2 regions of the Streptomyces sp. NPDC001480 genome follow, and region 1 is predicted to be linked to the other one. Evidence: riboswitches for the same ligand, from Rfam matches in the RefSeq annotation. Region 1 holds a riboswitch; the other holds the start of a gene.
The links. A riboswitch is a leader RNA that binds a small molecule or an ion and turns the genes downstream of it on or off. The one in region 1 is predicted to bind glycine.

Region 1 (15,179 bases):
AGCCTCGGCCGGCTGCTTGATCCCGCCGCGGACCGGCTCTACGTTCTGTCCACGCTGGTCGGACTCACCTGGCGGGAGATCCTGCCGGTGTGGCTGACAGCAGCGCTCCTGTTGCGAGAGCTGGTTCTCCTGGTGATGGTGGGCATCCTCAGGCGGCACGGCTATCCACCGCCGCAGGTGAACTTCCTGGGGAAGGCAGCGACCTTCAACCTGATGTACGCCTTCCCCCTGTTGCTGCTCAGTGACGGACACGGATGGATCTCGTCACTCGCTGCTATTTTCGGATGGGCGTTCGCAGGGTGGGGTACAACCCTGTATTGGTGGGCAGGAGTGCTCTACGTGGTCCAAGTCCGCCGTCTGGTTCGTGCGGACGCCATGGCCGGCTGAACTCGCCGATTGTCCGGACGTAGAGGCTTGCGATGGCCCGCGACGGAAAAGTGCGGGACAATCTGGACGGGTGAAGTCGGCTGGACCGTCGTCTCTTAGAGGAGGACGCTTCCGACATGAAGGCCGTCGTGATGGCCGGTGGTGAAGGCACTCGCCTTCGCCCTATGACCTCGAGCATGCCCAAGCCGCTCCTGCCCGTGGCGAACCGCCCGATCATGGAGCACGTACTGAGGCTGCTCAAAAGGCATGGGCTCACCGAGACCGTCGTCACCGTGCAGTTCCTGGCTTCACTCGTCAAGAACTACTTCGGTGACGGCGAAGAGCTCGGAATGGAGCTCACGTATGCCAATGAGGAGAAGCCACTCGGTACCGCCGGAAGCGTCAAGAACGCCGAAGAGGCGTTGAAGGACGATGCCTTCCTTGTCATCTCCGGCGATGCCCTGACCGACTTCGACCTCACCGAGCTGATCAATTTCCACAAGGAAAAGGGCGCGCTGGTCACCGTCTGCCTGACGCGTGTGCCCAATCCGCTGGAGTTCGGCATCACCATCGTCGACGAGGAAGGCAAGGTCGAGCGTTTCCTCGAGAAGCCGACCTGGGGACAGGTCTTCTCGGACACCGTGAACACGGGCATCTACGTGATGGAGCCCGAGGTCTTCGACTATGTCGAGCCCGATGTCCCCGTGGACTGGTCCGGTGACGTCTTCCCGCAGCTGATGAAGGACGGCAAGCTGGTCTACGGCTATGTCGCCGAGGGCTACTGGGAGGACGTCGGTACCCACGAGTCCTATGTGAAGGCACAGGCCGACGTGCTCGAGGGCAAGGTCGACGTCGATATCGACGGCTTCGAGATCTCCCCGGGCGTATGGGTGGCCGAAGGCGCCGAGGTGCACCCGGACGCCGTGCTCAGGGGGCCGCTCTACATCGGCGACTACGCCAAGGTCGAGGCGGGCGCGGAAATCCGGGAGCACACGGTCGTCGGCTCGAACGTGGTCGTCAAGAGCGGCGCCTTCCTGCACAAGGCCGTCGTGCACGACAACGTCTACGTCGGCCAGCACAGCAACCTGCGGGGCTGTGTCGTCGGCAAGAACACCGACATCATGCGTGCTGCCCGGATCGAGGACGGCGCGGTCATCGGTGACGAATGCCTGATCGGCGAAGAATCGATCGTGCAGGGCAACGTGCGGGTCTACCCGTTCAAGACGATCGAGGCCGGTGCCTTCGTCAACACCTCGGTCATCTGGGAGTCCAGGGGCCAGGCGCACCTGTTCGGCGCCCGCGGGGTCACCGGAATCCTGAACGTCGAGATCACGCCCGAGCTGGCGGTGCGGCTCGCCGGGGCCTATGCCACGACCCTCAAGAAGGGCTCCACCGTCACCACGGCCCGCGACCACTCCCGTGGTGCCCGTGCACTCAAGCGGGCGGTCATCTCCGCGCTCCAGGCCAGCGCCATCGACGTACGGGACCTGGAGAACGTACCGCTGCCGGTGGCCCGGCAGCAGACGGCTCGGGGCAGCGCCGGCGGGATCATGATCCGGACCTCTCCGGGTGTGCCGGACTCCGTCGACATCATGTTCTTCGACGGGAACGGAGCGGACCTCTCGCAGGGGAGCCAGCGCAAGCTGGACCGGGTGTTCGCGCGGCAGGAGTACCGGCGCGCGTTCCCGGGAGAGATCGGTGACCTGCACTTCCCGGCGAGCGTCTTCGACTCGTACACGGGGTCGCTGCTGCGGAACGTCGACACGACCGGGATCGCCGAATCGGGGCTGAAGGTCGTCGTGGACGCCTCCAACGGCAGCGCCGGGCTCGTGCTGCCCAGCCTGCTCGGCAAGCTCGGTGTGGACTCGCTGACCATCAACCCGGGTCTCGACGAGTCCCGGCCGACGGAGACCGCCGAGATGCGACGGGCGGGACTCGTGCGGCTCGGAGAGATCGTGGCGTCCTCCGGTGCCGCGTTCGGCGTCCGGTTCGACCCGGTGGGCGAGCGGCTGTCGCTCGTCGACGAGAAGGGCCGGATCATCGAGGACGACCGGGCGCTGCTCGTCATGCTGGATCTCGTGGCCGCCGAGCGGCGCAGCGGGCGTGTGGCGCTGCCGGTGACGACGACCAGGATCGCCGAGCAGGTTGCCGCGTACCACGGCACCCAGGTCGAGTGGACCACCACGTCTCCGGACGACCTCACGCGCGTGGGAGGCGAGGAAGGCACCATCTTCGGTGGTGACGGCAAGGGCGGGTTCATCGTCCCCGAGTTCAGCAGCGTCTACGACGGTGCGGCCGCCTTCGTACGGCTGATCGGGCTGGTGGGGCGTACTCAGCTCACCCTCAGCCAGATCGACGCCCGTATCCCGCGGGCGCACGTCCTGAAGCGGGATCTGGCGACTCCCTGGGCCGTCAAGGGACTGGTCATGCGCCGGGTCGTCGAGGCCGCCGGAGAACGCTACGTCGACACCACCGACGGTGTGCGGGTCGTGGAGACCGACGGGCGCTGGGTGATGGTGCTGCCCGACCCGGCCGAGGCGGTCACCCACCTGTGGGCGGAGGGGCCGGACGACGCCTCCGCGCAGGCCCTGCTCGACGAGTGGTCGGCGGTCGTGGACAGCGCCGGACGGTAGAAAACGCCGCACGCGCGCGTGCCGGACAAGTGTCCTCCAAGAGGGCCTGTCCGGCACGCGGGTGGGGCCGTTCGGAGGTACTGGCCGCGACATGCGACGATGTGCGGCATGCCGCAGCAACCCCCCATTCGGAGCACACCCTCGCGGCCCGCGCGTCCGGATGCCTCCATGTCGTTGATCACCAACGTCATGGACCACAGCCTCGACGACGGGTACGCCGAGGCCGCTGCCCGGAGGAAGGCGCAGGGCGAGTCGGGCGGCATGCCCAAGACGCTCCGGGCGAAGCTGGGTCTCGCCGCGGGTCTGGTCCTCGCGGCGCTCGTGGTGACCGTAGGGGCGGCACAGGCGCGTGTGGCCGCGCCCGTGGTCGCCAAGGAGCGCCAGGAGCTGATCGACCGCATCGACCGCGAGACGTCGGCGGCGGACAAGCTCGAGGGCGACGTGGACAAGCTGCGCGACGACGTCAGCGAGCGCCAGCGGGCGGCGCTGAAGAAGAGCGGCGGCAGCGGGCAGGCGGACCTGGCGGGCGTTCTGTCGGGCGCCACGGCAGTGCACGGGCCCGGCGTCAAGCTCGTCGTCAACGATGCCAAGGAAGCCACCAGCGGCGGCGACGGCAACCCGCGTGAGACCTCGGGCTTCTCCGACACCGGCCGGGTGCGCGACCGTGACATGCAGCGCGTGGTGAACGGGTTGTGGGCCTCGGGCGCCGAGGCCGTCTCCATCAACGGGCAGCGGTTGACCGCCCTGTCGGCGATCAGGGCCGCGGGTGACGCGATACTGGTCGACAACAAGCCGCTGGTGCCGCCCTACACGGTCCTGGCGGTGGGGGACGGGAAGAAGCTGAGCACCAGGTTCCAGAACAGCGCCGACGGGCTGTATCTGCACGCCCTGGAGCAGAACTACGGCATCCGGACCGGCATCTCCACCGAGAGCGACGTCCGGCTGCCCGCCGCACCGAGTGTGATCGTACGTACAGCACAGCCGAGCACTGAGAAGGGCACATCGTGATCGCCGTACTGGGCCTCGTCGTGGGAGTCGTGGCCGGCCTGTTGGTCCGGCCTGAGGTTCCGGCCGTCGTCGAGCCTTATCTGCCGATCGCCGTCGTCGCGGCGCTGGACGCCGTCTTCGGCGGCCTGCGGGCCATGCTCGACGGCATCTTCGACGACAAGGTCTTCGTGGTGTCGTTCCTCTCCAACGTGGTCGTGGCCGCGCTGATCGTGTTCCTGGGGGACAAGTTGGGCGTGGGCGCGCAGCTGTCCACCGGCGTCGTGGTGGTCCTCGGCATCCGCATCTTCTCCAACGCCGCGGCCATCCGGCGCCACGTGTTCCGGGCGTGACACAGATGAGCAACCAGGACGAGCAGCCGGAGAACAGGCTGCGCAAGGAACTGCCCGCCGAGGTGCCCGCGCCGGCCCCCGCGCCCGAGCAGCCCGCCGAGGAGAAGCCGCAGCAGGAGCGGCCGCAGGACGAGCAGCCCCAGCAGACGCTGACCGGTCGGCAGCGCCTGGTCCAGGGACTCTGGCCGCCACGTGTGAGCCGGGCCCAACTGATCGTCGCGATACTGCTTTTCGGCCTCGGTTTCGGTCTGGCCGTGCAGGTGGCGTCGAACAGTGACAGCGACAGCGCCCTGCGCGGCGCCCGCCAGGAGGATCTCGTCCGTATCCTCGATGAACTCGACGACCGAACTCAGCGTCTTGAGGACGAGAAGCAGGGACTGGACAAGCAGCGGCAGGAGCTTCAGAGCAGCTCCGACCAGGCCGCGGAGGCGCGCAGGCAGACCGCCGAGAAGGAGAAGCAACTCGGCATCCTCGCGGGCACCGTGGCGGCCGAGGGTCCCGGCATCACGATGACGATCGACGACACGAAGGGGACGGTCAAGGCGGACATGCTGCTCGACACGATCCAGGAGCTGCGCGCTGCCGGCGCGGAGGCGATCCAGGTGAACGGTGTCCGGGTCGTCGCCGGTACCTACCTCACTGACTCCGCCAAGAGCGTGAGCGTCGACGGGAACAAGATCAACGCCCCGTATCGTTTCAAGGTCATCGGCAAGCCGCAGGACCTCGAGCCGGCGCTCAACATTCCCGGGGGCGTGGTACAGACTCTTGAGAAGGAGCAGGCCACCGCGACGGTCGAGCGGTCGACCAAGATCGTCGTGAATGCCTTGCGACCGGCGAAGCAGCCTGACTACGCTCGGTCGTCCTCGCAGTGAACCGAGAGTGCATGCGGGACGTCCGGCAGGGGCATGAGGTTGCGGGGGGTCGACGCACCGAAGGGGTGGTGCGTGGTGGAAACTGTCTGGTGGCTACGGACGTTGTGAAGGTGTCCGGGTCGGCCGGTGTAGGCAATCAGGGTTCGTCCTGCCCCACGGGCGGGTCTGTTTCGGTCAAGGGGAATCGCCCGTGAAGTTGTTTGCGAAGTTGTTCGGCAAGAGCGCGCGAGAGGGCAGCGACAACGCGACCGCCCGCCATCGCGCACAGCCTGACGCAGAGGGTCAGCGCCCGCTGTTCCGCGACCAGGTGGCTGGTCCGGGCGGTGACATTTCCGGAGGTCAGGGCGCGCCGTCTGTTGACCCTGCCCAGCCCGGCGGCATAGGTTTCGGGCAACCGTCAACCTCAGGTACGGGTGGAGGGTTTGCCTCCGGCCCGTACGCGTCCAACGCTCCGGCGGGGCAGGAGGATCCGTCCATGTCGGTCCTGGTGTGTACGAGGTGCGGTAACCGCAACGCGGAGAACGCCCGCTTCTGTTCCAACTGCGGTGCGCCGCTGCGCCCCGGCGCCGTACCGGAGCGTGCGTCCGAGACCACGAGCACGATCTCCATCTCGGGCCTGGAGGCCTACGACGCGGAGGCGACCGGTCAGACGCCGATGCTCTCCCCGGAGGCGCAGGCGGCCGTCGACGCGCTGCCGATGGGCTCGGCGCTGCTGGTGGTGCGCCGTGGGCCGAACTCGGGCAGCCGCTTCCTGCTGGACAGCGAGCTGACCACGGCCGGGCGTCATCCGCAGAGCGACATCTTCCTGGACGACGTGACGGTCTCGCGTCGGCACGTGGAGTTCCGGCGTTCTGTGGACGGCTCCTTCACGGTGGCCGACGTGGGCAGCCTGAACGGCACGTACGTCAACCGCGAACGGATCGACCAGGTCGCTCTGTCGAACGGTGACGAGGTGCAGATCGGCAAGTACCGGCTGGTCTTCTACGCGAGCCGGCAGGGCATCTGACCCTCCCCCGGACGCCGTCCGGGGGAACCCCCCAGGGAAGGTCCATGCTTCGAACACCGAGCGGCGGTGCCGGGCACGGCACCGCCGCCGCGGACGGTGGGCTGATGAGCATCGGCACGGTGCTGAACGTGCTGCGCGAGGAGTTCCCCGAAGTCACGATCTCCAAGATCCGGTTCCTGGAGTCGGAGGGGCTGGTCGAGCCGCAGCGGACCCCTTCGGGGTACCGCAAGTTCAGTCCCGAGGACGTCGAGCGCCTCGGTCACGTCCTGAGGATGCAGCGGGACCACTATCTGCCGCTCAGGGTGATCCGCGAGCACCTGGACGCGATGGCGCGCGGCGAGGCCGTGCAGTTGCCGGTCGTGGGGCGTCAGCGCGGCGGCGAGACGGTGCTCGAGCCCGCGGAGGGGCCCACGGCCGCCCGCGTCGGACGGGCCGAGCTGCTGGCGGCCGCCGGGATCGACGAGAGCGATCTGAAGGAGTGGGAGTCGTACGGACTCCTCGCGCCTCTTGAGGGCGGGGTCTACGACGCGGAGGCCGTCACGGTGGCCTCCCTCGTCGCGGAGCTGGGGCGGTTCGGGATCGAGCCGCGCCACCTGCGGGTGATGAAGGCCGCCGCCGACCGCGAGGCCGGGCTGGTGGACCAGGTGGTCGCCCCGCTCAAGCGGCACCGCAATCCGCAGACCAGGGCGCACGCCGAGGCCCGTACGAAGGAACTGGCCGCGCTTACGGTGCGGCTGCACGCGGCCCTGGTGCAGACCGCGCTCGGGGTTCGGCTGCCTTGAGCGGCACTGGTGTGCGAGAGGCCGGATCGGGCGCCCGTTCCCGGCCCGACTACCCAAACATCCCGGGCACGGCCTAGGGTTGCTGTGTGAACGAGCTCGATGTCGTAGGTGTCCGGGTGGAAATGCCCTCCAACCAGCCGATCGTGCTCCTGCGTGAAGTGGGCGGCGATCGGTACCTCCCCATCTGGATCGGACCGGGGGAGGCGACGGCGATCGCCTTCGCCCAACAGGGCATGGCCCCCGCGCGACCGCTGACCCACGACCTGTTCAAGGACGTGCTGGAGGCCGTCGGCCAGGAGCTCACCGAAGTGCGCATCACGGATCTGCGTGAGGGCGTCTTCTACGCGGAGCTGGTGTTCGCCAGCGGGGTCGAGGTGAGTGCCCGCCCGTCCGACGCCATAGCACTGGCCCTGCGCACCGGGACGCCGATCTACGGCAGCGACACGGTGCTCGACGACGCGGGCATCGCGATCCCGGACGAGCAGGAGGACGAGGTGGAGAAGTTCCGCGAGTTCCTCGACCAGATCTCGCCCGAGGACTTCGGTACCAGCAGCCAGTGAGAGCGCCCTGGCGCTCCCCGTCGGCGCATTCGGCTAGCCTTTCCCCGCGGTGAGGTACGGTAAACCACTCTTAGGGTGATTATCACTCGGCGTGCCGAGTGTGGCGATCGTTGACGCACCCCCGGTGACTGCCTACCGTCGAGAAGGCAGGTCAAGGACGGAGGTCGGCGTGAGAAGCAGCGGCGACGGTACGGCTGGGGGTGCCCCCGGACGAGGTTTCGGGGAGAGCGGTCCGTACCCTCCCCCAGGCTCTCGGCTCCGCTCGGGCACGGGGTATCCCTCCCACGGTGGCGCGGCCGACCACGTTCCGCAGCGACCGACGGCCGTGCCGAGCGGCGGAGGGGCGGCGTCCATGGCGTCCGAGCAGATCGGCTACCGCGGTCCGACGGCCTGCGCGGCCGCCGGCATCACTTACCGGCAGCTCGACTACTGGGCCCGCACCGGCCTCGTCGAGCCGAGCGTGCGGCCCGCCTACGGGTCGGGCACACAGCGGCTGTACAGCTTCCGGGACGTCGTCGTCCTGAAGATCGTGAAGCGTTTTCTGGACACCGGCGTCTCGCTCCAGAACATCCGCACCGCCGTCCAGCACCTCAGGGAACGCGGTTTCCGTGACCTGGAGCGCATGACGCTGATGAGCGACGGCGCCACGGTCTACGAGTGCACGTCCCCCGACGAGGTCCACGCCCTGCTCCAGGGCGGCCAGGGGATCTTCGGGATCGCCGTGGGCGTGGTGTGGCGGGACGTGGAGAGCGCTCTCTCCCAGCTGCACGGAGAGCGCATCGACACCGGGGAGACGCTCGTCGGGCAGAACCCCGCCGACGAGCTGGCGCGGCGACGCAACCGGGCGGTCTGACCGCGCCCGCCGTGCCCGTCCCTCGGTGGCGAAGGACGCCGTGCGTCCCGCGTACGGGCTGCCGAGGCATTGTCAGTGGCGTGGTGCAGCATCGGAGATGTGAGAAACGCGCCCACGATCCTGCATCTCGACATGGATGCCTTCTTCGCCTCGGTGGAGCAGGCATCCAAGCCGAGCCTGCGCGGGAAGGCCGTCGTCGTGGGCGGGCTGGGGCCGCGCGGAGTGGTCGCCACCGCGTCGTACGAGGCACGGGTCTTCGGGGTGCACTCGGCGATGCCCATGGGCCAGGCGCGCCGGCTCGCCCCGAACGCCGCCTATCTCGTCCCGCGCTTCGGGCTGTACCGGTCGATCAGTGAACAGGTGATGGGCTTGCTGCGGGCACTGTCCCCGCTCGTCGAGCCGCTGAGCCTGGACGAGGCGTTCGTGGACCTGGAGGCGGGGGGAACGGCGCGGGACGAGGAATCGGCGCGGCTGGCCGGGGAGAAGCTGCGCGCGGACATACGGGCGGTCACCGGACTGACGGGGTCGGTGGGGCTCGCCGCCTCCAAGATGCTCGCGAAGATCGCCTCCGAGCAGGCCAAGCCGGACGGGCTGGTACTGATCGAGCCGGGGACGGAGCGGGCGATGCTGGGCCCGATGTCGGTACGGACGCTGCCCGGGGTGGGGCCGGCGACCGGGGACCATCTCAGACGCGCCGGGATCACCACGGTCGACGAACTCGCCGAGGCGGGCGAGGACGAGCTCGTACGGCTGCTGGGCAAGGCCCACGGTCAAGCCCTGTACGCCATGGCGCTTGCGCACGACGAACGGCCCGTGGTGGCGGAGCGGGAGGCCAAGTCGGTATCGGTCGAGGACACCTATGACGTCGACATCCACGACCGGCTCCGGGTCGGCCTGGAGGTGCGGCGACTCGCCGACCGGTGCGTGCGGCGGCTGCGCGACGCCGGGCTGTCAGGGCGGACCATCGTGCTGAAGGTGCGGCGGTACGACTTCTCGACACTGACCCGGTCGGAGACGCTGCGTGGGCCCACGGACGATCCGGCGGTCGTGCGGGAGGCGGCGGCCCGGCTGCTGGACTCCGTAGACACGACCGGTGGCGTACGGCTGCTCGGGGTGGGCGTGTCGGGTCTCGCCGACTACACGCAGGAGGACCTGTTCGCCCAGGCGGCGGGTGAGCTGGCGGAAACGGCCGCGGAGGAAGCGGTGCCCGAGCCCGTGGCGGAACAGCCGACACCGGGCGAGCGGCGCTGGCCCGCGGGGCACGACGTGCGGCATGCGGAGTGGGGGCACGGCTGGGTGCAGGGCAGCGGGCTCGGGCGGGTCACCGTGCGCTTCGAGACGCCCGGCTCGGAGCCCGGCCGCGTGCGGACCTTCCAGGTCGACGACCCGGCCCTGGAACCGGCGGATCCGCTGCCGTTGACCGCTCCGGCCGCTGTGAGCGGGCTCCATGGAGATGCGGCGGGCGCCGGGGGCGGAACGGCGGGGTCCGGGGGCGATGCGGAGATGTCAGGGAGTGATGCGGAGCGGGCTCCCATCGGTGCGGAGAGGCTCGGAAGGAGTGCGGACCGGCCCGAGAAAGGTGCGGGCGGACACGCGAGTGGTGCGGACCGGGCCGGAATCGGTGCGGAGGGATCGCAAAGCGGTGCCGGCACGCCCTGACGCGGTACGGATGAGTCCCTCCGCGGTGCGGACGGGGCTGAGGCGGACGAGGGATCGGGTGCGTGCCCGGGGCGGTACTCCGGGCGGAAGCGGCCGGCACAGGGCCGTTCTGTGGGGTATGACCGGCGGCTGCGGACGGGGCGGGTCGGGACGGGTCACTGCGCCGGTCCCGCCGTCTCGTCCGTGCCCGCCAAATGGCCGAAGTCGCGGTCCGGGGGCGGAGGAGACGAGGTCACGTCGAGGCCGTAGTGGTGGTAGAGCTGGAGTTCCTGTTCGGGCGAGAGATGGCGGCCGACGCCGAAATCGGGCGCGTCCTTGATGAGGGACCGGTCGAAGGGGACCCGGAGGGTGCCGTCGATCAGTTCGCTGGGCTCCAGTGGGACGAAGGCGTCCCTGGAGAACAGGCCAGTGCGTATGGCCGCCCACTCCGGCTCGCCGGTCGCGTCGTCGAGGTAGACCTCGTCGATCGTGCCGATCTTGTCGCCGTTGCGGTCGAACGCCTTGCGGCCGATCAGGTGGCGCGGATCGATGTCGGTTCGCACGGTCCCTCCTCTTGGTCGCAACTCATCCGTAAGCACTACAAAAGAGCACATTCACCAAGGTGGCCACTCGAAGGAACATGCGTTGACCTCGCTGGTACGCTGGCAAGCGGCTGCTGACCCCGTGCGGGAGAGTCCTCCGGACATCACCGGAGGCGCCGAAGGAGCAACTCCTCCCCGGAATCTCTCAGGCTCACGTACCGCACGGACGAGGTCACTCTGGAAAGCAGGGCGGTGTCTCGACGGCTTCCGCTCTCACCGACGGTGAAAGCCGGGGCCCTCGGGTGACCCGGTGAAGCTCTCAGGTTGAGATGACAGAGGGGGAGGCCGTCGGGGTACCCGCGCCGGGGTGCCCCTCGAAGGTCGCGTCAGACCAGGAGGCCTCCGCAATGACCGCCCACCGCACTCCGCTCTCCGAGCTCGAACAGGGCATCCCCTTCGAGCAGCGCCACATCGGGCCCGACCAGGAGGCGCGGGCCAAGATGCTCGCGCACGTCGGCTACGGCTCGCTCGACGAGCTGACCGCCGCCGCGGTGCCGGATGTGATCAAGAATGCCGACGCCCTGGACCTGCCGGGTGCCCGTACCGAGGCCGAGGTGCTCGCCGAGCTGCGTTCGCTCGCCGACCGCAACCAGGTCCTCGACTCGATGATCGGGCTCGGGTACTACGGGACCTTCACACCGCCCGTCATCCTGCGCAACGTGATGGAGAACCCGGCCTGGTACACCGCCTACACGCCGTACCAGCCGGAGATCTCGCAGGGACGGCTCGAGGCCCTGCTGAACTTCCAGACCATGGTCGCCGAGCTCACCGGGCTGCCGACCTCCGGTGCCTCGCTGCTCGACGAGGGCACGGCAGCGGCCGAGGCGATGGCACTCTCCCGGCGCATGGGCAGGAACAAGAAGGGCCTCTTCCTGGTCGACGCGGACGCGCTGCCGCAGACCATCGCCGTGATCCAGACCCGCGCCGAACCGACCGGCGTGGAGGTCGTGGTCGCCGACCTCAGCGAGGGCATCCCGGCCGAGGTCGCCGAGCGTGAGATCAACGGCGTGCTGATCCAGTACCCGGGCGCCTCCGGGGCCGTACGGGACATCAAGCCCGTCGTCGACCGGGCGCACGAGCTCGGCGCGCTCGTCACCGTCGCCGCCGACCTGCTGGCGCTGACCCTGCTCACCTCCCCGGGTGAGCTCGGCGCGGACATCGCGATCGGTACGACCCAGCGCTTCGGCGTGCCCATGGGCTTCGGCGGCCCCCACGCCGGCTACATGGCGGTGCACGAGAAGTTCGCCCGCAGCCTGCCCGGCCGCCTGGTGGGCGTGTCCGTCGACGCGGACGGCCACAAGGCCTACCGGCTGGCGCTTCAGACCCGCGAGCAGCACATCCGCCGTGAGAAGGCCACCAGCAACATCTGCACCGCCCAGGTGCTGCTCGCCGTCATGGCCGGCATGTACGCCGTCTACCACGGAGCCGAGGGCCTGAAGGTCATCGCGCGGCGCACCCACCGGTACGCCACCCTCCTGGCCGAGGGACTGCGGGCGGGGGGCGTCGAGGTCGCCCACGGAGCCTTCTTCGACACCGTCACCGCGCGTGTGCCCGGCCGGGCCGCCGAGGTCGTGTCCGCCGGCCGGGAGAACGGGGTCAACCTGCGGCTCGTCGACGCCGACCACGTCTCGGCCGCCTGTGACGAGACCACGACCCGCGCCCAGCTGAGCGCCGTATGGACGGCGTTCGGGGTCGAGGGGGACATCGAGGCGCTGGACGCGGCGAGCGCGGACGCCCTCCCCGAGGCACTGCTGCGCACCGACGACTACCTCGCCCACCCCGTCTTCCACCAGTACCGCTCCGAGACCGCGATGCTGCGCTACCTGCGCCGGCTCGCCGACCGCGACTACGCGCTCGACCGCGGCATGATCCCGCTGGGCTCCTGCACCATGAAGCTCAACGCGACCACGGAGATGGAGCCGGTCACCTGGCCCGAGTTCGGGCAGCTGCACCCCTTCGCGCCCGCCGAGCAGGCGCAGGGCTATCTCACGCTCATCCGTGAGCTGGAGGAGCGTCTCGCCGAGGTCACCGGATACGACAAGGTCTCGCTCCAGCCGAACGCCGGTTCGCAGGGCGAGTTCGCCGGCCTGCTCGCCGTACGCGGCTACCACCGCGCCAACGGTGACGACCAGCGCACCGTCTGCCTCATCCCGTCCTCCGCGCACGGCACCAACGCCGCCAGCGCCGTGATGGCGGGCATGAAGGTCGTCGTGGTGAAGACCGCCGGGGACGGCGAGATCGACGTCGAGGACCTGCGGGCGAAGATCGAGCAGTACCGTGACGAGCTGGCGGTGCTGATGATCACGTACCCGTCGACGCACGGCGTGTTCGAGGAGCACGTGGCCGACATCTGCGCCCGGGTCCACGACGCCGGCGGCCAGGTGTACGTCGACGGCGCCAACCTCAACGCGCTGGTCGGTCTCGCCAAGCCGGGCCACTTCGGCGGTGACGTCTCCCACCTCAACCTGCACAAGACGTTCTGCATCCCGCACGGTGGCGGCGGTCCCGGCGTCGGCCCCGTGGCCGTGCGCGAGCACCTTGCGCCCTACCTGCCGAACCACCCGCTCCAGCCGGCGGCCGGCCCCGAGACGGGCGTCGGTCCGATCTCGGCCGCGCCCTGGGGCTCGGCGGGCATCCTGCCGATCTCGTGGGCGTACGTCCGCCTGATGGGCGGCGAGGGCCTCAAGCGCGCCACCCAGGTGGCCGTGCTCTCCGCCAACTACATCGCCAAGCGCCTCGAGTCGCACTACCCGGTGCTCTACACCGGCCCGGGCGACCTGGTGGCGCACGAGTGCATCATCGACCTGCGCCCGCTGACCAAGGCGACCGGCGTTTCCGTGGACGACGTGGCCAAGCGGCTCATCGACTACGGCTTCCACGCGCCGACGATGTCCTTCCCGGTGGCCGGCACGCTGATGATCGAGCCGACCGAGTCGGAGGACCTGGCCGAGCTGGACCGGTTCTGCGACGCGATGATCGCGATCCACGCGGAGATCGAGAAGGTCGGCGCCGGCGAGTGGCCCGCCGAGGACAACCCGCTGCGGAACGCCCCGCACACCGCCGCCGCGCTCGGCGGGGAATGGAAGCACGGCTACAGCCGCCAAGAGGCCGTGTTCCCGGCCGGGGTCTCGGCCGCCGACAAGTACTGGCCGCCGGTGCGCCGCATCGACCAGGCCTTCGGCGACCGCAACCTCGTCTGCTCCTGCCCGCCGCTGGACGCGTACGAGGACTGAGCAAGCCGCAGGCCAGGCCCCTGGGCCCCGTCCGTGTCCGGGCGGGGCCCTTGCGCGTTCACGCCGTCGCCAGCGACACCTCGGTCGACTTGATCAGGACGACGACGTCGGAGCCCACGAAGAGGCCGAGGTCGGTGGCCGCCTCCTTCGTGATCGCCGCGGTGAGTTCGCCACCGTCCACGGTCACCCTCACCGAGGCCATGGCAGTTCCGATCGTGAGATGGGTGATGGTGCCGGGGACCTGGTTGCGGATCGAGAGGCCGTCGACCCGGCTGGTGGCCAGGGAGACCTCCGTCGCCTTCACCAGGGCGCGGACGGCGGCACCCGGGGCGAGCGCGAGCTCCTCGGCGGCCTCCGAAGTGATGGCCGCCGTGAGGCCCTGGCCACCGTCGAGGCGGACCTTGACGATGGTCATGACCTCCCCGGGGTGGACGGCGGTGACGGTGCCGGGAAGCTGGTTGCGGATGCTCAGGGTCATGGCCCCACACCGTAGTGGGCGAGGGCATTCAGGCAGGGTATATGCGGATTTGCGGCGTCGTCGGGTGCCCGGTGTCACACCCGGTCGATATGTACATTCGTCGACTTCACTCGGGCGGTGGCCTCCATGCCGACCTCCAGGCCCAGCTCCTCGACGGCCTCGCGGGTGAGCAGGGAGACCAGGCGGTGGGGCCCGGCCTGGATCTCGACCTGGGCCGCGACGTCGCCGAGCTTGATCGCGGTGACGATGCCGGGGAAGGCGTTGCGGACCGAGGTGTAGGAGGTGCCCGTGTCATCCTCGCCGCCGCCCGCCTTGGCGAGCTCGACGGAGAACGCGGCGAGGTCCTTGCCGTCGACGAGCCTCCGCCCCGCCTCGTCGCGATGGGTCGCCACCCGGCCCGCGTCCGCCCAGCGGCGGGCGGTGTCCGGGCTCACGCCGAGCAGCCGCGCCGCTTGGCCGATCGTGTAGGACTGCATGCCGGTCACGATAGGGCGAATGCGCTGGGGACCGTGGAGGGGGGTTGTCCGTTGGGTATAACGCGATATATCTTTAGTTCGCGTTCTTCTTGGTCATGGTCGCCGATCGGAAATCGGGGTGAGGGGCATGTCGGCTGAGCTGCGGGCCGCACACGCGGACCGGGACCGTGTCGTGGATGTGCTGACGGCCGCGGCGGGGGACGGCCGGCTGACGGGCGAGGAGCTCGACGAGCGGGTGGGTGCGGCCCTGGCCGCCCGGACCCTGGGCGAGCTGGCCGGGCTGACGTCCGATCTGCCGGAGGCGGCCGCGCCGGTCCCGGTCAAGGACGTGGTCCGGATCGAG
Region 2 (15,179 bases), on a different contig from region 1:
GGAACCTTGGCCTCGGCGGCCGGCTCCTTGGTGACCGGCTCCTCGACGGGCTCCGCCGAGGGTTCCTTCGCGAGACCGCCGGAGGTCTCCGCGGCGACCGCGGCCGACGTCTCCGCGGACTCCTCCAGCACCGCGTCCGGAACCAGCTCCGACGCCTGCTTCGCCACCGAGAGCAGCACCGTGTCCTGCGGGGCCTGGTCGGCGAAGTTCTCCGGGTGGTGGCAGGCGACCCGCTGACCGGCCCTCAGCTCCACGAGCTGCGGCTCGGTGGTCTTGCAGATCTGCGTGGCCTTCCAGCAGCGGGTGTGGAAGCGGCAGCCGCTCGGCGGGGCGATCGGGGACGGCACGTCGCCGCGGAGCAGGATGCGCTCGCTCTTCGCGCCCCGCCGCTTCGGGTCCGGTACCGGCACCGCCGACATCAGCGCCTTGGTGTACGGGTGCATCGGCGCCTCGTACAGCGAGGTGCGGTCGGCGAGTTCCACGATCTTGCCGAGGTACATCACCGCGATCCGGTCCGAGACGTGCCGGACGACCGAGAGGTCGTGCGCGATGATCACGTAGGTGAGGCCGAGCTCCTGCTGGAGGTCGTCCATCAGGTTCACGACCTGCGCCTGGATCGACACGTCCAGCGCGGACACCGGCTCGTCCGCCACCACCAGCTTCGGCTTCAGGGCGAGCGCGCGGGCGATGCCGATGCGCTGGCGCTGACCGCCGGAGAACTCGTGCGGGTAGCGGTTGTAGTGCTCGGGGCTCAGGCCCACCAGCTCCAGCAGCCGCTGGACCTCCTTCTTCACACCGCCCTCGGGCTCCACGCCCTGGAGCCGGAAGGGCGCCGAGACGATCGAGCCGATGGTGTGACGGGGGTTCAGGGAGCCGTACGGGTCCTGGAAGATCATCTGGATGTCGCGGCGCAGCGGGCGCAGCTGCCCGGTGTTCAGCCGCGTGATGTCCTGCCCGTCGAAGGTGATCGTGCCGCCGGTCGGGTCCTGGAGGCGGGTGATGACCCGGCCCATGGTCGACTTGCCGCAGCCCGACTCGCCGACCACGCCCAGGGTCTCGCCCTTGCGCACCTCGAAGTCGATGCCGTCGACGGCCTTCACCGCGCCGACCTGGCGCTGGAGAATGCCCTTCTTGATCGGGAAGTGCTTGGTCAGGCCCTCGACCTTGAGCAGCACCTCGCCGTCGGCGGCCCCGCTCGTCACCCCGGTCTTCGTCGTCTCACTCACAGCTTCGGCGCAATCTCTTCGGTCCAGATCCGCGTACGGTCCTCCGCCGAGAGGTGGCAGGCGGTCCAGTGCCCGGTGCTCACCTGCTCCAGCTCGGGACGCACCGTGCGGGTGACGTTCCCCTTGGGGATGTCCGCGTACGGGCAGCGCGGGTGGAAGGCGCAGCCCGAGGGGACGTTGATGAGGCTCGGCGGCTGGCCCTTGACCGGGATGAGCCGGTCGGAGGTCTCGCGGTCGATACGGGGCATCGAGCCGAGCAGACCCCAGGTGTACGGGTGCTGCGGCTGCTCGAAGACCTCGCCGGCCGGACCGCGCTCCACGCAGCGGCCGCCGTACATCACCAGGACGTCGTCGGCGATCTCGGCGACCACGCCGAGGTCGTGCGTGATCATGATGACCGCGGAGCCGAACTCCTTCTGGAGGTCGCGGATCAGGTCGAGGATCTGCGCCTGGACGGTCACGTCGAGGGCGGTGGTCGGCTCGTCCGCGATGAGCAGCTCGGGGTTGTTGACCAGCGCCATGGCGATCATGGCGCGCTGGCGCATACCGCCGGAGAACTCGTGCGGGTAGCTGTCGACGCGCTTGGCGGGCTCGGGGATGCCGACCCGGTCGAGCATCTCGACGGCACGCGTGCGGGCGACCTTCTTGCTGACGTCGTGGTGGACCCGGTACGCCTCGACGATCTGGTCGCCGACCTTGTAGTACGGGTGCATCGCGGACAGCGGGTCCTGGAAGATCATCGCCATCTCGCGGCCGCGGAGCTTGCGCACCTCGTCCGGGGAGGCGGAGACCAGTTCCTTGCCGTCCAGCCAGATCTCGCCGGACATCCGCACGTTCTTGCCGCGCGCGCCGAGCCGGTGCAGGCCCATGATGGCCTGCGAGGTGACGGACTTGCCGGAGCCGGACTCGCCGACGACGGCCAGGGTCCTGCCCTTGTCCAGCTTGAAGCTGAGTCCGTCGACGGACTTGACCACGCCGTCGTCGGTCGGGAAGTGCACCTTGAGGTCGCGGACCTCGAGGAAGGCTTCGGGCGCCCTGCCGGAGGTGGGCTCCCCCACTGCGGCGCCGGTCTTGGAGAGTTCGGTCACGAGAGCCTCACCCGCGGGTCGGCGGCCGCGTAGAGCAGGTCCACCAGGAGATTTGCGATCACTACGAAGAAGGCGGCGAGCAGGGTCACGCCGAGGATGGGGGGCAGGTCGTTGTCGGTGATGCCCTCCACCGCGTACTCACCGATGCCGTGCAGCGAGAACACGGTCTCGGTGATCACCGCGCCGCCGAGCAGCAGACCGAGGTCCATGCCGAAGACGGTGATGATCGGGGTGAGCGCGGCGCGCAGTCCGTGCCGGACGACGACCTTGCGCTCGCGCAGGCCCTTGGCGCGGGCCGTGCGGATGAAGTCCTCGTTCATCGTCTCCAGCATGCCCGAGCGGGTCAGCCGCGCGTAGATGGCGGAGTACAGCAGGGCGAGCGAACACCACGCCGGGAAGAGGGTGTTGGCCCACTGTGCCGGGTTCTCGGTGAGCGGGACGTAGGTGCGGCCGAAGATCGGCCACTGGTAGGTGAAGAGCAGGATCGCCAGGTTGCCCGTGAAGAACATGGGCAGCGAGACACCGGCGAGCGCGACGCCCATGAAGGTGCGGTCGAAGACCGAGCGCGGCTTCAGCGCGGAGATGACGCCGATCACCACACCGGACAGCAGCCACATCACGGCGGCGCCGGCGGCCAGCGACAGGGTCACCGGAAGGCGGTCGACGAGCTTCGGCCAGACGGCCTCGTGGGTCTTGAAGGAGTAGCCGAAGCAGGGCGCGTTGCAGTGCACCGTGCTGGGACCGACGCTGTAGTCGGCGCCGGCCGCGATCCCCTTGATGAAGTGCCAGTACTGGACGTAGACGGGCTGGTCCAGACCGAGGTTGTGCTTGACCGCGGCGATGTCCGCCTTCGACGGGCTCTTGCCGATGTACTGCTGAGCCAACTGGTCCGCTGTCTGACCGGCCAGTCGCGGCAGCAGGAAGAAGATGGCGAAGGTGACCGCGGAGACGACCAGCAGCAGGATCACTGCCGCTACCGTCCGACGGAGGATGTACGAGATCACGGGGACCGGCGCTGGTGCCCGCGGGCCGCGAAGCCCGCGGGCACCAATGCCTTCACCTGCCTTCCGGGGCTGCTACTTCTTCGTGGTGCCGAGGTTGAGGTAGTCGTACTGACCGCTGAAGGCGGACGTGGAGACCACGTTGGTCGCGTACGGCGAGCGGTACAGCAGGACCTTGAAGTAGGTCAGCGGGACGATGACCGCCTGGTCCATGGTGGCCTTGTCGATCTCGGCGTACACCTTGTTGCGGGTGGCCACGTCCGGGGCGGCGATCGCCTGGGCCAGCTTGGCGTCGACGTCCTTGTCCGAGAACTGCGACAGGTTCGTGTTGCCGGACTGGCTGATGGCCTTGCTGTTCAGGATCTGCTGGAGGAAGCCGTAGCCGGACGGCCAGTCGGCACCCCACTGCATCATCATGATGCCGACGTTGTTCTTCTCGGTGAACTTCGGCACACCCGCGTAGTCGGTGAAGTACTTGCCCTGCGGGAACTGCTTCAGGCTGGCGTTGATGCCGACCTTCTTCAGCGAGCTGATGATCGCCGTGGCCGCGTCGACTTCCTGCTGGCGGTCGGAGCGGGCCGTGATGTTGGTCGTGATCGACTTCTTGCCGCAGGCCTTCAGGTGCTCCTTGGCCTTGGCGACGTCGCCCTTGTTGCCGGGCGTCGCGTAGACGTCGGCCTTCTGGTAGCCGGGGATGTCCGGCGGGAGCACGGTGGTGGCGATGTCACCGCGGATCGGGCCGCCCTCGGCGGTCTGCACGGAGACCTTGTCGATGGCGTACTGGACGGCCTTGCGGCACTCGACGTTGTCGAACGGCTTGACCTTGGTGTTGAGCGCCGCGTAGACGAGGCGGCCACCGTAGGCGTTGTCGGTGCTGGCCTTGCCGTCCGCGGAGTTGAGCAGGCTGGCCTGGGTCGAGGCGCCGACACCGATACCGGTGAGCTCCGCCGTGGCGTCGCCGGACTGGACGTCCTTGTCGATCGTCTCGGCGTTGACCTTCAGGTTGACGACGATCTTGTCCGGGTACTGCTTGCGCAGCGGGTCGGTCTTCGGGTCCCAGTTCTTGTTGCGGACCAGGACGACCTGCTTGCCCTCCTGGTAGCTCTGGAACTGGTAGGAGCCGGAGGACACGATGTGCTTGACGTAGTCGACGCCGTCGTCCTTGGCCTGCGGCACCGGAGCCGTCTGCGGGGCCGCCACCAGGTAGTCGAACTCCTGGAAGGAACGGTTCAGGTGGAAGACGATCGTGGTGTCGTCCGGCGTCTCGATCGAGGACAGGCCCTTGGCGCTCTTGTCCTTGTACGGACCCTTGTACTTGTCGCCGTCCTTCATGAACTGCTGGAAGTAGTTCGGGCCGAGCGAGAGCACGTCACGCGCGAAGTTGGACCGCTCGACGGCGTACTTGACGTCCTTCGAGGTGATCGGCGTGCCGTCCTGGTACTTCAGGCCCGAACGCAGCTTGTACGTCCAGGTCTTGCCGCCGTCGCTGGAGACGCCCTTGCTCGCGGCGAGGTCCGGGACGAGGGTGTTGCCCTTCTCGCCGGGGCCGGGAGTGAACGTCATCAGCGGGCGCGCCCAGAGCCGGCTGAGGTTGTACATGTACGCGTAGTACGTGTTGCCCGGGTCGAACGAGTCCGGCACGTCCGACATCTCGTAGGTGACAGTGCCACCCTTCTTGGTGGACGCGTTGACGACACCCGTGGTCGCCTTGTTGGCACCGGCCGCCTTCGGCGTGCCGCCGTCCTTGTTGTCATCGGCCTTGCTGCAACCTGCAACGAGCAGGCTGGCGGAGCCGATGGCCGCAACCGCGGCCAGTGCTGACCTTCGCATGATGGTCTGCTTCCCCTCCATGATCGGAAACTTGATGGGCTCTCGGGAGCTGCCTAGCGGCTGCGGGGGTCGAGAGCGTCGCGGAGACCGTCGCCGAGCAGATTGAACGCGAGGACGGTGATGAAGATGGCGAGTCCGGGCACGATCATGTACTGGGGATCGACCTGGTAGTACGTGACGGCCTCCCGGAGCATGCCGCCCCAGGACGCCTGCGGGGGCTGGATGCCGACGCCGAGGAAGCTCAGGGACGCCTCGAAGAGGATGTTGGTCGGGATGAGCAGCGTCGAGTAGACGATGATCGGGCCGACCAGGTTCGGCATCAGCTCGCGGAAGAGGATGTACGGGCCCTTGGCGCCCATGCCGCGGGCGGCGTCCACGAACTCCCGCTCGCGCAGGGCGAGGGTCTGGCCCCGCACGATCCGGCCCAGGTAGGGCCAGTTGAAGAAGCCGATGACGAAGATGAGCACGCTCAGGTGGAGCGGCAGTCCGTTGAGGCCGAACGCGCCGCCCTGGAGGGTGGCGGAGATGGCGATGGCGAAGAGCAGGAGGGGGAAGGCGAGGAAGGTGTCCATCAGCCGGCTGATGACCGAGTCGACCCGTCCGCCGTAGTAGCCGGCGACGACGCCCATGATGGCGCCGATCACGTTGGACAGGATCGTGGCGCCGAAGGCGACCACCAGCGACACCCAGGAGCCCTCCAGGATGCGGGTGGCGATGTCACGGCCGAACTTCGGGTCGACGCCCAGCGGGTGGCCGGCGCTCATGCCGCCCATGCCGCCCTTGGGCAGCGAGGTGTTGGCGTCGATGAGGTCCTGGTGGAAGGCGTTGGGGTCGAGGCCGAACATCGCCTGGATCGGGCGCGAGAGGATCGCGATGAGAATCAGCAGGATCACGATGACGCCGCCGACGACGGCGACTCTGTCCTTCTTGAACCGGGTCCAGGCGATCTGCCCCAGGGAACGGCCCTCGATCTGCCCCTTACCGGCACCCTCGAGCACAGCTTCCGGCTGTGCCTCGGCTGCCGCCCCGGTGGTCTCGATCGGTGCGGTCACAGTGACCTGACCCCTCTCGCCGGTGGTGACCGGCCTGTGCCTGCCGCGGATTGCGGCTTTGTCGACTTGCACTCGGACACGAGGCCCTCGACCTTGCGTCTGAGTCGCGAGTCTTCAGCTTCGTCGCGATCACCCGCCAGAGCTGACGGGGAAAGTATGCGCAACCGTGATGCAGTGCAGGGGATTCCGTTATCCGAACAGTGGGTAACACACCCCGGACGCATGCCAGTTGGGAAAAAAGTTTCATTACGGACGGATCGGGATCATCGTCGGTGATCTACGCGCGGAGAAATGTGTCGGCCCTGTGAAGCCCAGGGGCGGACCGCGGAGGCCCGATCCGCTCAGTAACCGCCCTGCGCCGGCGGATAACCGTACCCGGCGGCGGGTGCCGTGGGCGGGGCGGGGGCGTGCGCCTCACGGTCGTAGAACGGGCGGGCGTTGGCCCGCATCCACATGGCCACGGGGTCGTACTCGTCCGACATCACGACGGTCGACACCGGCAGTCCGTCCGGGACCGCCCCGACGGACTGCTGCATCATCGCGCGCACCGAGTCCACGGCGGCCGGCGAGGCGTCGTACACCTCCAGGCCGATGGCGAGGTACGGCGCCCCGAGCGCGGGCTGCACCCAGGCGCGGCGCAACGAGCGGACGGCCTGGGTGCGGTGGGCGTTCTGCGCGAGCAGGGCGTAGAACTGCGGGACCTCGATGCCGGGTTCCGACAGGCGCAGCGGGCCGGCGGGCTGGCGGTCGAGGCCGGTGGCGATCCGGCGCAGGTCGAGCCAGGGGATGCCGACGCCGCCGCCCGGGGCGTGCGGGTTGAGCCAGAGGCCGAAGCGGTCCGGGTAGAGGGTGCGGGCCACGTCGACCGCGTCGACCACCTCGTAGGAGCGGTTCCAGCCGCTGGCCGACAACTCCTGGGCGGAGGTGACGCAGGGCGCGTAGCCGAAGCCCTCCACCTCCATGTTCCCGTACTGGGCGTCGGGGGAGCCGGCCTGGCCGTGCCACAGGAGCATCCAGATCTGGCCGGAGGCGGGGGTCGCGAGCGCCCTGAGGAGTGCCTCGTAGGCGTCGTAACGCCCGGGCGTCACCTGGCGCAGCATGTGCTCGACCTGTCCGGTCGCAGCGGTGCCGCTCGCGCTCACCTGTTACCGCCCCTTCGAGAAGTCGTCCCGCGTGTGGAAACAGCTTAAGCCGCTGCGAGCTCGCGGCTCGGTGTCCGTCGGCGGGTGCGGGTTGTGTGTGGCTTGTCGCTCGGGGCCGTGTGCCGACACGGCCCCGCGCCCCTCGGGGCGGGCGCTTCAGTTGCCGTGCTGGTAGAAGGGCCGGACGGTCGTCCTCAGCCAGTCGGCCACCGGGTCGTCGGTCACGTCCAGCAGGACCAGGTTGACCGGCCATCGCACCGGGACCGCGCCCAGGGCCCGGCCCAGGGCGTCCAGGGGCAGGGCCCGCAGGTCGCCCTCCCACTGGGTGAGTTCGACGCCTATGAACATGACCGGGTCGGCCGTCTCGACGGCGGCCAGGCAGCGGCGGGCGGTGCGGACGACGCCGATCCGCTCGAACTCGGCGGAGGCGGCGGCGAGGAAGTCGACCGGGTCCTCCTGCCAGTCGGGTTCGAAGAGGCGGACGCGGCCGCCGCTCGCCGGGCCGTCGAGCGGGGTACGGCCGGCCCGGCACAGCTCGGCCACGGCCTCGGGCGGGAGCGGGACGCCGACCATGCCGTCCGGGTTGACGACGACGCCGACGTGCGGGGGCAGGCCGCGGGCGAACTCCACGGCCGGGGCGACGGTGTACCCGATGTGGGAGCCGACGACCTGGCGGAACTGCTCCTCGGAGCTGAACACCGGCACGTACGCCTGGCCGTCGATCTCCATGGTGGGCAGGTCGAGCGGGCCGCTGCCGGGGCCGCCGCCGTTGGGCAGCGGGACCCAGACGTAGCTCCGGCCCAGCACCTCGATGATCCGGCCGCCGGCCAAGGGGATGCCGAAGGAAGCCGACAGCACCTCCTCCAGCTCGTTGCCGGGCCAACCGCTGTGCGGATGGGGTTGCGTCTGTGCCGGGAAGTCCGCGGGAAAGTCCGCCGGGAAGTCCATCTGCCTACCGCCTGCTGGGACCAACTGTTGTGGCTGAAAGGCTAGCGGGTACCTGTGCGCGCCCGGGCGGGTCTCCTCAGCCCGCGAACCCGATGCGGCGCAACACGTCCGCCGCCTCCCGGTCGAGCAGCACCGCCGAGTCGCAGCCCTGGGGCAGTTCGCCCCGCTCCACCCCGCGCAGCAGCCGGGCGGCCGCCCTGCGGTGGCGCAGGAAGGCGTACCGGGAGACGCCCCGGCCGCGCTCGCGCTGGCCCTCAAGGGCCGTGGCGGGCGGGACGTCGAGCAGCAGCAGGTGCAGCGTGCCGCCCCGGCGGCGGGCGGCGCGGGCCAGCCAGTCGCGCACCCAGGCCTGCGTACCGCAGTCGTGCACGACGACCCCCTCGCCGGAGCGCAGGGCACGGCGCAGTGCGGCGTAGTGGGCGAGGCGGACCAGGGGGCGGTACACCGCGTACGGCAGGAAGCCGGGCATGCGGCGCTCCCAGCGGTCGCGGGCGTCCTGGGAGTCGATGCGCGGGCCCCGGACCGCGCGGTGCATCAGCGTCGACTTGCCGCTGCCCGGCAGGCCGGTGACCACCACCAGGTCACGGGGGCCGAAGAGCAGGCCGTGCGGACTGCGCCCCGCACGGTCCCGCAGGTCGCGGACGACCGGTGCCATGGGGGTCCCCCCGCGCGAGCGCAGCCGAGCGTGGGGGAGGTCGCCGCACCGCTCGCGGGCCGGGGCCGCCGGCTGCTGGGGCAGGGCGACGTCCGTCGTCGTCGCGTATGCCGTGGTCCTTGTCACCGTGATCGTCCTCCCTGGGGGTTCAGGAAAGGTTCTCCCCACTGAATGTAAAGAGAAGGTAATGCACGATGTCTCGCGGTTCCGTCCGCTTCCGGCCACAGGCCGGTCACAAAGCAAGGGTGGTCAAGGAGAGGGGGCGGCGTGCAATGATGTGCGCGCCAACTGCATACCGGCCGTTTGAATCCGCGCGGGAGAGTCCCCGGCACCGATGGTGCGGGGCGCCGAAGGAGCAAGTCCCTCCCTTGAATCTCTCAGGCACCGTTACCGCGCGGGCGAGGCACATCTGAAAAGCGGGCCGCTGTGTCAGCGGCTCCACCCAAGGTGCAAGCCATGACCACTTCGGTGGTCGGGGCGAACCTCTCAGGTTCCGATGACAGATGGGGAGGAACGACCTCGCCCGTCATGCCTTTGGGAGACGACCGCCGATGAGCAGTACCGAACTCCGCCGTACCGCGCTCGATGCCCTGCATCGCTCGCTCGGCGCGACCATGACCGACTTCGCCGGCTGGGACATGCCCCTGCGCTACGGCTCCGAGCGCGACGAGCACCTCGCCGTGCGCACCAGGGCCGGGCTGTTCGACCTCTCCCACATGGGCGAGATCACCGTGACCGGCCCCCAGGCCGCCGGACTGCTGAACCACGCCCTCGTCGGGAACATCGCCTCGGTCGGTGTCGGGCGCGCCCGTTACACCATGATCTGCCGGGCCGACGGCGGCATCCTGGACGACCTGATCGTCTACCGGCTGGCCGATGCCACCTACATGGTCGTGGCCAACGCCTCCAACGCCCAGGTGGTCCTCGACGCGCTCGTCGAGCGGTCCGCCGGCTTCGACGCCGAGGTCCGCGACGACCGGGACGCCTACGCCCTGATCGCCGTCCAGGGCCCCGAGTCCCCCGGCATCCTGAAGTCCCTCACCGACGCCGACCTCGACGGCCTGAAGTACTACGCCGGCCTGCCCGGCACGGTCGCCGGCGTCCCGGCGCTCATCGCGCGCACCGGCTACACCGGCGAGGACGGCTTCGAGCTCTTCGTGAAGCCCGAGCACGCCGTCGAACTGTGGCAGGCGCTGAGCAGGGCCGGCGAGGGCGTCGGGCTGGTGCCCTGCGGCCTGTCCTGCCGGGACACGCTCCGCCTGGAGGCGGGCATGCCGCTGTACGGGCACGAGCTCACCACCTCGCTCACCCCCTTCGACGCCGGGCTCGGCCGGGTGGTGAAGTTCGAGAAGGAGGGCGACTTCGTGGGCCGCGAGGCGCTGGCCGAGGCCGCCGCGCGCGCCGAGCAGAACCCGCCGCGCGTCCTGGTCGGCCTGGTCGCCGAGGGCCGCCGGGTGCCGCGCGCCGGGTACCCGGTCGTCGCCGGCGGCACGGTGATCGGCGAGGTCACCTCCGGTGCGCCCTCCCCCACCCTGGGCAGGCCCATCGCCATGGCCTACGTCGACGCGGCGCACGCGGCGCCGGGCACGCCCGGTGTCGGCGTGGACATCCGGGGCAGCCACGAACCGTACGAAGTCGTGACGCTGCCGTTCTACAAGCGCCAGAAGTAGACACTGGGCGCGGGTCCCGGCGTCCGGACGTGACCCTGCGCACATTCCCGCTGATCACACGCGTCAACAGCAGTCCCCCCTTCATCAGCGCTCCCGCGCGTACAGGAGAATTCAGGCCATGAGCAACCCCCAGCAGCTGCGCTACAGCAAGGAGCACGAGTGGCTGTCGGCCGCCGAGGACGGCGTCTCGACGGTCGGCATCACCGAGTTCGCGGCCAACGCGCTCGGCGACGTCGTCTACGCCCAGCTCCCCGAAGTCGGCTCCACGGTGACCGCGGGTGAGACCTGCGGCGAGCTGGAGTCGACCAAGTCGGTGTCCGACCTGTACTCGCCGGTCACCGGCGAGGTCACCGAGACCAACGAGGACGTCGTCAACGACCCGTCGCTGGTGAACTCCGCCCCCTTCGAGGGTGGCTGGCTGTTCAAGGTCCGCGTCACGGAGGAGCCGGCCGACCTGCTCTCCGCCGACGAGTACACCGCCCAGAACGCCGGCTGAGGAGTCGTAGCCGTATGACTGTCCTGAACACGTCCCTGCACGAACTCGACCCGGAGATCGCCGCCGCGGTCGACGCCGAGCTCGACCGCCAGCAGTCCACCCTCGAGATGATCGCCTCGGAGAACTTCGCGCCGCTCGCGGTCATGGAGGCGCAGGGCTCGGTCCTCACCAACAAGTACGCCGAGGGCTACCCGGGCCGCCGCTACTACGGCGGCTGCGAGCACGTCGACGTCGCCGAGCAGATCGCCATCGACCGGGTCAAGGAGCTGTTCGGCGCCGAGTACGCCAACGTGCAGCCCCACTCCGGTGCCTCCGCCAACCAGGCCGCCCTGTTCGCGCTGGCCCAGCCCGGCGACACCATCCTCGGGCTGGACCTGGCGCACGGCGGCCACCTGACCCACGGCATGCGGCTGAACTTCTCCGGCAAGCAGTTCAACGTGGTCGCCTACCACGTCGACGACTCCGGCCTGGTCGACATGGCCGAGGTGGAGCGGCTGGCCAAGGAGCACCGGCCGAAGGTGATCATCGCGGGCTGGTCGGCGTACCCGCGGCAGCTGGACTTCGCCGAGTTCCGCCGGATCGCCGACGAGGCCGGGGCGTACCTGTGGGTCGACATGGCGCACTTCGCGGGCCTGGTCGCCGCCGGTCTCCACCCGAACCCGGTGGAGCACGCGGACGTGGTCACCTCCACCACCCACAAGACCCTCGGCGGCCCGCGCGGCGGCATCATCCTGGCGAAGAAGGACTTCGCTAAGAAGCTGAACTCCTCCGTCTTCCCGGGCTTCCAGGGCGGCCCCCTGGAGCACGTGATCGCGGCCAAGGCGGTCTCCTTCAAGGTCGCCGCCTCGGAGGACTTCAAGGAGCGCCAGCGTCGTACGCTGGAGGGCGCGCGTCTGCTGGCCGAGCGGCTCAGCGCGGCGGACGTCCGCGAGGCCGGGGTGAGCGTCCTGTCCGGCGGTACGGACGTGCACCTGGTCCTGGTCGACCTGCGCGACTCGGAGCTGGACGGGCAGCAGGCCGAGGACCGGCTGCACGAGGTCGGCATCACGGTCAACCGGAACGCGATCCCGAACGACCCCCGTCCGCCCATGGTCACCTCCGGTCTGCGGATCGGTACGCCGGCCCTGGCGACCCGCGGCTTCACGGCCGAGGACTTCGCCGAGGTCGCGGACGTGATCGCGGAGACGCTCAAGGCGCCTTCTCCCTTCGGGGCCGCCGACGCGGCGGCGCTGAAGGGCCGGGTCCAGGCGCTTGCCGACAAGCACCCGCTTTACCCCGGTCTGAACAAGTAGTTCCCTGGTGGGGGCACCCGACGGCGTGTGCCCCCGCCCTTTTCGGAGGAGTTCCCGTGGCCATCTCGGTCTTCGACCTGTTCTCGATCGGCATCGGCCCGTCGAGCTCCCACACCGTCGGCCCGATGCGCGCGGCCCGTCTGTTCGCCCTGCGCCTGCGCAACGAGGGGCTGCTGGAGTCCGTCGCGTCCATACGCTCCGAGCTGTACGGCTCCCTCGGCGCGACCGGCCACGGCCACGGCACCCCGAAGGCGGTGCTGCTCGGTCTGGAGGGCGCCTCGCCGCGCACGGTGGACGTGGAGACGGCGGACGACCGGATCGAGGCGATCAAGGCGTCGAAGCGCCTTCGGCTGCTGGGCGAGCACGAGATCGCGTTCTCCTTCGACGACGACCTCGTCCTGCACCGCCGCAAGGCCCTCCCCTACCACGCCAACGGCATGACCCTGTGGGCGTACGACGCGCAGGGCGCCGAGGTGCTGGCCAAGACGTACTACTCGGTCGGCGGTGGTTTCGTGGTCGACGAGGACGCGGTCGGCGCGGACCGCATCAAGCTCGACGACACGGTCTTGAAGTACCCCTTCCGCACCGGCGACGAGCTGCTCCGCCTGACGAAGGACACCGGCCTGTCGATCTCCGCCCTGATGCTGGAGAACGAGCGGGCCTGGCGCACCGAGGAGGAGATCCGCGAGGGCCTGCTCGACATCTGGCGGGTGATGCAGTCCTGCGTGGCGCGCGGCATGTCCCGCGAGGGCATCCTGCCGGGCGGTCTGAAGGTACGGCGCCGGGCCGCCGTCTCCGCCCGGCAACTGCGCGCCGAGGGCGACCCGCTGGCCCGCGCGATGGAGTGGATCACGCTCTACGCGATGGCCGTGAACGAGGAGAACGCGGCCGGCGGCCGGGTGGTCACCGCCCCCACGAACGGCGCGGCCGGCATCATCCCGGCCGTCCTGCACTACTACGTCAACTTCGTCCCCGGCGCCGACGAGGAGGGCGTGGTCCGCTTCCTGCTCGCCGCGGGCGCCATCGGCATGCTCTTCAAGGAGAACGCCTCCATCTCCGGCGCCGAGGTCGGCTGCCAGGGCGAGGTCGGCTCCGCCTGCTCCATGGCGGCCGGCGCCCTCGCCGAGGTCCTCGGCGGCAGCCCCGAGCAGGTGGAGAACGCCGCCGAGATCGGCATGGAGCACAACCTCGGCCTCACCTGCGATCCCGTGGGCGGCCTGGTCCAGATCCCGTGCATCGAGCGCAACGGCATGGCCGCGGTCAAGGCCGTCACCGCCGCCCGCATGGCGATGCGCGGCGACGGCTCCCACAAGGTGTCCCTCGACAAGGTCATCAAGACCATGAAGGACACCGGCGCCGACATGTCCGTCAAGTACAAGGAGACGGCCCGGGGCGGGCTCGCGGTGAACATCATCGAGTGCTGAGGGCTCGTCGCCGAGGCCCCAGTACCGAGGTCTCAGTGCCGCGGGCAGGGGAAGGTGTGCGGTGGGGTTCCCCAGGTGGCGGGGTTCTGCCGGTTGGGGAGGATCCCGCAGCTGAGCAAGGTGACGGCCGTGCCGTCCGGTTGCGTGATCTCGCGGATGAACATCGCTTTGTCGGGCGGGAACTTGTTCTGGCCGTCCAGCCGGAGCACGCCGGACGCTCCGGGGTACTGGGACACGCCGTGTGCGGTCAGCCAGAGGTAGATGTCGTCGGATGTGACGTTGCCGTTGCGGGAGGTGGGGAGCAGGTTCTCGACGACCTTGGTGACGATGCCGACGGTGTCGAAGCCGCCGGCGGCGTCGGCGTCGGCGCCGCGGTGGCCGAAGACCGTGGCGAAGTCGCGGGTGAACTGGGCGTAGGGGTCCCGTGGGTCCTGTGTGGGCGCGTTCGCCGTCTCGTAGAAGATCGTCATGTACGGGTATGCCCGCGCCGTCCCCTCCGGATCGACCTGGAAGCCGATGGGGGCGCTCTCGGCGATCAGCGGGATGGTGCCGTGCGACGGCTGGCACTGGCCGCCGGCCCGTTGCATGGCGTTGAGGAGGCTCGGCAGGACTCCTGAGCGGCCCAGGTAGACGATGACGCCGTGGGCGGCCGTGACCTTGTCGCACACTTCGGTCGCGATGTCCTCCGGTGTCCTCGTCCCCGGCTTCTCGCTGAATTCGACCTCGTCGGTCTTTCCGTACTTGCGGTAGGCGTCGGCGAACAGGTTCCGCAGGTCCGTGCTGAAGTAGGTGTCGGTCGAGTCGTACACCACCACGGGGTGCGGTCCGTCGCTGGTCAGGGCCCGGACCGTCGGTGCGTTGTGGATGAAGTCGGCCAGGACCGAGGCGACCCGCGCGTTGGGCGTGGTGACCTGGAAGTAGCGCGGCGGGGAGCCGGGGCCGACCATGTTGCTGCCGGTCACCCCGTTGGCGATCACCGGGATCCCCTTCCTGTCGAGCTCCCGGGCCGCCTCCAGGGACTCGGGGCGGCTCTGGGTGATCCCGAGGACCGCGACGATGTGCTCCTCGGCCTTGCGGCGGATGATCATCTGGGTGACGTCCGGGCCATTGCCGATGCTCGAGCCGTACGCGAAGTACTGGCCGGTGTTGGCGATCAGCAGGCGGATCGGCATCTTGTTCTGGCGGTTCTCGCTGTTGAGCTTGTGCTGCTGGGCGATGACGCCGCGCAGGATCTGCAGACCGATCGGCGGGTCGTCGTAGACGCCGGTCTGGAGGCTCAGGGGCGCGAGGAAGACGAGCGTCCGGAACCTGCCGTCGGTGATCTTGGCGTTCTCCTTCGCGACCTGCCGCTCCAG

Region 2: linked by a shared signal. The riboswitch ahead of gcvT (glycine cleavage system aminomethyltransferase GcvT) and the one ahead of gcvP (aminomethyl-transferring glycine dehydrogenase) in region 1 are both predicted to bind glycine.

Annotation. Positions count from the first base shown of each region.
Region 1 is NZ_JBIAVX010000002.1:705,953-721,131, reverse strand. Features, by position in the region: gene ACFY01_RS07230 (CDP-alcohol phosphatidyltransferase family protein) at 1-387, shown strand, start outside; gene ACFY01_RS07225 (sugar phosphate nucleotidyltransferase) at 504-2,999, shown strand; gene ACFY01_RS07220 (DUF881 domain-containing protein) at 3,168-4,007, shown strand; gene ACFY01_RS07215 (small basic family protein) at 4,004-4,336, shown strand; gene ACFY01_RS07210 (DUF881 domain-containing protein) at 4,342-5,208, shown strand; gene ACFY01_RS07205 (FHA domain-containing protein) at 5,399-6,214, shown strand; gene ACFY01_RS07200 (MerR family transcriptional regulator) at 6,259-6,996, shown strand; gene ACFY01_RS07195 (bifunctional nuclease family protein) at 7,083-7,556, shown strand; gene ACFY01_RS07190 (MerR family transcriptional regulator) at 7,726-8,409, shown strand; gene ACFY01_RS07185 (DNA polymerase IV) at 8,509-10,068, shown strand; gene ACFY01_RS07180 (PRC-barrel domain-containing protein) at 10,224-10,610, opposite strand; glycine riboswitch at 10,725-10,820, shown strand; gene gcvP (aminomethyl-transferring glycine dehydrogenase) at 10,997-13,882, shown strand; gene ACFY01_RS07170 (molybdopterin-binding protein) at 13,941-14,360, opposite strand; gene ACFY01_RS07165 (molybdopterin-binding protein) at 14,435-14,836, opposite strand; gene ACFY01_RS07160 (DUF1707 domain-containing protein) at 14,964-15,179, shown strand, end outside.
Region 2 is NZ_JBIAVX010000022.1:47,675-62,853, forward strand. Features, by position in the region: gene ACFY01_RS39370 (ABC transporter ATP-binding protein) at 1-1,226, opposite strand, end outside; gene ACFY01_RS39375 (ABC transporter ATP-binding protein) at 1,223-2,314, opposite strand; gene ACFY01_RS39380 (ABC transporter permease) at 2,311-3,318, opposite strand; gene ACFY01_RS39385 (ABC transporter substrate-binding protein) at 3,391-5,166, opposite strand; gene ACFY01_RS39390 (ABC transporter permease) at 5,199-6,197, opposite strand; gene ACFY01_RS39395 (enhanced serine sensitivity protein SseB C-terminal domain-containing protein) at 6,539-7,339, opposite strand; gene ACFY01_RS39400 (enhanced serine sensitivity protein SseB) at 7,496-8,287, opposite strand; gene ACFY01_RS39405 (AAA family ATPase) at 8,364-9,068, opposite strand; glycine riboswitch at 9,247-9,345, shown strand; gene gcvT (glycine cleavage system aminomethyltransferase GcvT) at 9,494-10,612, shown strand; gene gcvH (glycine cleavage system protein GcvH) at 10,731-11,108, shown strand; gene glyA (serine hydroxymethyltransferase) at 11,123-12,400, shown strand; gene ACFY01_RS39425 (L-serine ammonia-lyase) at 12,457-13,824, shown strand; gene ACFY01_RS39430 (ABC transporter substrate-binding protein) at 13,857-15,179, opposite strand, start outside.